One region of the Sanguibacter sp. 25GB23B1 genome, then DNA from elsewhere that is predicted to be linked to it. Evidence: riboswitches for the same ligand, from Rfam matches in the RefSeq annotation. Region 1 holds a riboswitch; the other holds the start of a gene.
What was found. A riboswitch is a leader RNA that binds a small molecule or an ion and turns the genes downstream of it on or off. The one in region 1 is predicted to bind ZMP and ZTP.
Positions count from the first base shown of each region.

Region 2: another riboswitch for ZMP and ZTP. It lies ahead of glyA (serine hydroxymethyltransferase); the one in region 1 lies ahead of purH (bifunctional phosphoribosylaminoimidazolecarboxamide formyltransferase/IMP cyclohydrolase).

Region 1 covers NZ_JBDYKL010000035.1:6,403-8,600, forward strand. The annotation lists gene purH (bifunctional phosphoribosylaminoimidazolecarboxamide formyltransferase/IMP cyclohydrolase) at 1-1,227, opposite strand, end outside; ZMP/ZTP riboswitch at 1,300-1,387, opposite strand; gene ABKW26_RS16475 (helix-turn-helix domain-containing protein) at 1,400-2,143, opposite strand.
Region 2 covers NZ_JBDYKL010000033.1:41,822-44,019, forward strand. The annotation lists gene glyA (serine hydroxymethyltransferase) at 1-880, opposite strand, end outside; ZMP/ZTP riboswitch at 1,002-1,123, opposite strand; gene ABKW26_RS16115 (ROK family transcriptional regulator) at 1,201-2,198, shown strand, end outside.

The sequences.
Region 1 (2,198 bases):
GTCGACCGCCTGCATGAGGAGACCGCCGCTGATCGGTCGCAGCTCGACGGGCGCGCTCGGCGAGGCGTCGACCTGGAGGAGACGGATGTTCTTCTTCGCCGTGAGGATCTCCAGCGCCTCGGGCTCGAAGCCCGGTGCGACGACGACCTCGGTGAAGACCGGGGCGATCTGCTCGGCTGCGGCGCGCGTCACAAGGCCGTTGGAGGCGATGACTCCGCCGAACGCGGAGAGCGGGTCGCACGCGTGCGCCTTGGCGTGCGCGTCGGCGATGTCGTCGCCGACGGCGATGCCGCACGGGTTGGCGTGCTTGATGATCGCGACGGCGGGGCGCGAGTGGTCGTGGGCGGCGCGCCACGCGGCGTCGGCGTCGACGTAGTTGTTGTAGCTCATCGCCTTGCCGTGCAGCTGGGTCGCCTGCGCAAGACCGGGAGCGGCGTCGCCGGAGGTGTAGAGGGCGGCACGCTGGTGCGGGTTCTCGCCGTAGCGCAGGACGTCGGAGCGGGTCCAGGTGGCGCCGACCCAGGCGGGGAAGCCGGAGGCGACCGGGCCCGCCTCGGTGACCACCGTGTCGGTGGGCGACACGACGTTGCCCATCCAGCTCGCGACGGCGACGTCGTAGGTCGCCGTGTGGACGAACGCCTCGGCGGCGAGCGCCTTGCGCTGGGCGTAGGTGAAGCCGCCGGACCGGACGGCGTCGACGACGGCCGGGTACCCGGCGGGGTCGACGACGACGGCCACGCTCGGGTGGTTCTTCGCGGCGGCGCGGACCATAGAGGGGCCGCCGATGTCGATCTGCTCGACGCACTCGTCGGGGCTCGCGCCGGACGCGACCGTCGCGGTGAAGGGGTAGAGGTTGACCACGACGAGCTCGAACGGTGCGATGTCGAGGTCGTCGAGCTGGCGGAGGTGGTCCTCCTTGCGGGTGTCCGCGAGGATGCCCGCGTGCACGCGGGGGTGCAGGGTCTTCACGCGGCCCTCGAGGCACTCGGGGAAGCCGGTGAGCGTCTCGACGCCGACGACCGGGACGCCTGCTGCGGCGATGGTCGAGGCGGTCGAGCCGGTCGAGACGATCTCGACGCCTGCGGCGTGGAGTGCCTGTGCGAGCTCGGCGAGACCGGTCTTGTCGTACACGCTCACGAGGGCGCGGCGCACGGGGCGCTGCGTGTCGTCGGAGAGCTGCGGGGCGGCGGCCGTCGGGTGGGCGGAGGGGCTGGGTGCTGCGGACATCTGCGTACTCCTGTCGTGGCGGGTCGATCGTGATGTCGGAGAGCACGGCTCTCCGGTGGGTCACTACGAATGCCCAGGCGCCCAGGCGGACGGCGCTGCACAGGGACGATCGGCCGCTCCCCGGTGGTGAACCCCACCCTCGCCAGTCGCGACCGTCCCCGATCCTATCTGCTCAGTCGAGCTCGATGAAGAGCCCGACGCCGGCCGCCGCGGTCGCGATGGTCACGTCGAAGGCGCGGTCGTAGTCCGTGACGACCCGGTGGAGGTGTCCGTAGAGCTCGGCGCTGATCGCACCGACGAGCGAGGAGAAGAGGGTGAAGGATCGGGCGACCGCGTTCTCGAGGGCGCACCGGGTCTCCGGGTCCGCGGTCGGGTCCGTGAGGTCGATGCCGACGAAGGTGAGCGTCTCGCTGGAGAGCAGCCCGGAGGCGTCGAGCCGACCCCCCGGTGGCCGCAGGGAGCCGTCTGCGAGCGCGCTGAGAAGGATCGTCTGGACGACGCCCCAGAGACGGACCGCCGAGGCGACCGTGTCCTGGGGCGCCTGGTACCCGGGGACGGGCGTGCCGTAGACGAGCTCGAAGCTGCGGGGGTTCGCGACGGCCCACGCGCGCACGGCGCGGGCCACCGCGAGCCATGCCTGTGCCGGGGTCTCGCCGCGCTCGTGGGACACGCGCAGGGCCTCTTCGCAGGCGTCCCCGACGGCGTCGTACCCCTCGATGATGAGGAGGGTGAGCAGCGCGTCACGGGACTCGACGTAGCGGTACACGGCCGACGACGCCATGCCGAGGTCGCGTGCGACCGCACGCAGGGAGAGCCCGGCGGCGCCCTCGACGCTCAGCCTCTCCTTGGCGGCGGCGAGGAGCTCCGCCATGACTTCTGCGCGCGCTCGTTCGCGTGCGGTCCGGGGTGTGTTCACCGGGCAAGTCTGCCCGGTGGAAGCGCTGCACGCAAAAGAGAGCAGTGCTCTTGAC
Region 2 (2,198 bases), on a different contig from region 1:
GCTGCTGGCGCTCGGTGAACTCCTCGGAGCCGGCGATCTTGAAGGAGACGGCCTTCGCGGCGATGACGTGCATGAGCGGACCACCCTGCTGGCCCGGGAACACGGCGGAGTCGATCTTCTTCGCGTACGCCTCGCGCGAGAGGATGAAGCCGGAGCGCGGACCACCGAGGGTCTTGTGGACGGTCGACGACACGACGTCGGCGTGCGGGACCGGGCTGGGGTGCAGGTCCGCGGCCACGAGACCGGCGAAGTGCGCCATGTCGACCCAGAGCTTCGCGCCGACCTCGTCGGCGATCGAGCGGAAGGCCGTGAAGTCGAGGTGACGCGGGTATGCGGACCAGCCGCCGATGATGACGTCCGGGCGCGTGGAGAGCGCGGTCTCGCGCACCTTGTCCATGTCGACGAGGTTGGTGTCGGGGTCGACGCCGTAGGCGGAGACCTCGTAGAGCTTGCCGGAGAAGTTGATCTTCATCCCGTGCGTGAGGTGACCGCCGTGCGCGAGCTCGAGCCCGAGGATCTTGTCGCCCTTGTTGATGAGCGCGTGCAGCACGGCGGCGTTGGCCGTGGCACCGGAGTGCGGCTGGACGTTGGCGTGCTCTGCACCGAAGAGGGCCTTGGCACGGGTGATCGCGAGCGTCTCGGCGACGTCCACCTGCTCGCACCCACCGTAGTAGCGGCGTCCCGGGTATCCCTCGGCGTACTTGTTCGTCAGGACGGAGCCCTGGGCCTCGAGGACGGCGCGCGGCACGAAGTTCTCCGACGCGATCATCTCGAGGGTGTCGCGCTGACGATCGAGCTCACCGTCGAGGACGGCGGCGATCTCCGGGTCGACCTCGGCGAGGCCCTTGTTCATCACGGTCGTGTCTGTCTGGGCAGTCATGCTTCTCCTTGCAGCGTGAGGCGGCAGGCGGATCCCGTCGTGGGACCTGCTCAGTCGGGCATCTGCTGTGCGGGTGGCGCCCGGTCCTGCTCGTCCGGGCACCACACACACGTGTGCGGTGACCCGGGGCCCAGGCGAACGACCCGAAGTCTGAAGAATGCGTCGCTCCCCGGTGGTGGTCCACCAAGCCCTCACGTCCGCTCTCGCAGGACGCTGCAGGTTGCGCCAGTCACGACGAGGAAAACTCTACTGCACCCGGGCGCGCGCTGACCAAGCGCGTCTCACGCCGTCAGGGGGCCCGCAGGGCTAGTCTTCTCTTTGTGAACGCAAAGCAAGCGACACCGGGGTCGCAGTCTTCGCTTCGCGAATCCAACCGGGCCCGCATCGTCGAGGCGATCAAGCACTACGGGGGGCTGACCCAGGTCGAGCTCGCCGGAGCGACCGGGCTCTCCGCCGCGACCGTGTCCAACATCGTCAAGGAGCTCGCCGTCGCGGGCATCGTCCACACCACCCCGAGCACCCGCAGCGGCCGCCGGGCTCAGCACGTCACGCTCGCCCGGACCCTCGGCCTCGTCGTCGGGGTCCAGTTCGCGCTCCGGCACATGCGCGTCGCGCTCGCCGACGCGAGCGGGACCATCATCACCGAGCACCAGCTCCCGCTCGGGAACGACCACCGGGCCGACGCAGGCCTCGACCGCGCGGCACTCCTCATCGCAGACATGCTCGAGTCCGTCGACGCGATGAGCACCGACGTCCTGGCGGTCACGATCGGGCTCCCCGCGCCCATCGACGTCCGCCGCGCGACGGTGAGCACCCCCGGAATCCTCCGCGGCTGGGACAACGTCCCCGTCGCCGAGGTCATGCGCAAGCGGGTCGGACGGCCCGTCTACGTCGAGAACGACTCCAACCTGGGCGCGCTCGGCGAGCTGCGCTATGGTGCGGCGCAGGGCTGCCAGCAGGCCGTCTACATCCGCGTGTCCCAGAGGATCGGTGCCGGCATCATCATCGACGGTCACGTCTACACAGGCGCACAGGGCACAGCCGGCGAGATCGGGCACATGACGATCGACGAGGACGGACCGATCTGCCGGTGCGGGAACCGCGGCTGCCTCGAGACCCAGGCGGGTGCGCACGTGCTCCTCGAGTCGTTGCGCGGCAGCCACGGGGTCCTGACCATGCGCGACATGATCAACCTCGCGCTCGAGGGCGACCTCGGGTGCCGCCGTGTCATCGCCGACGCCGGCCACCACATCGGCATCGCCGTCGCGAACCTCTGCAACCTCCTCAACCCCAGCCGGATCGTCGTCGGCGGAGACTT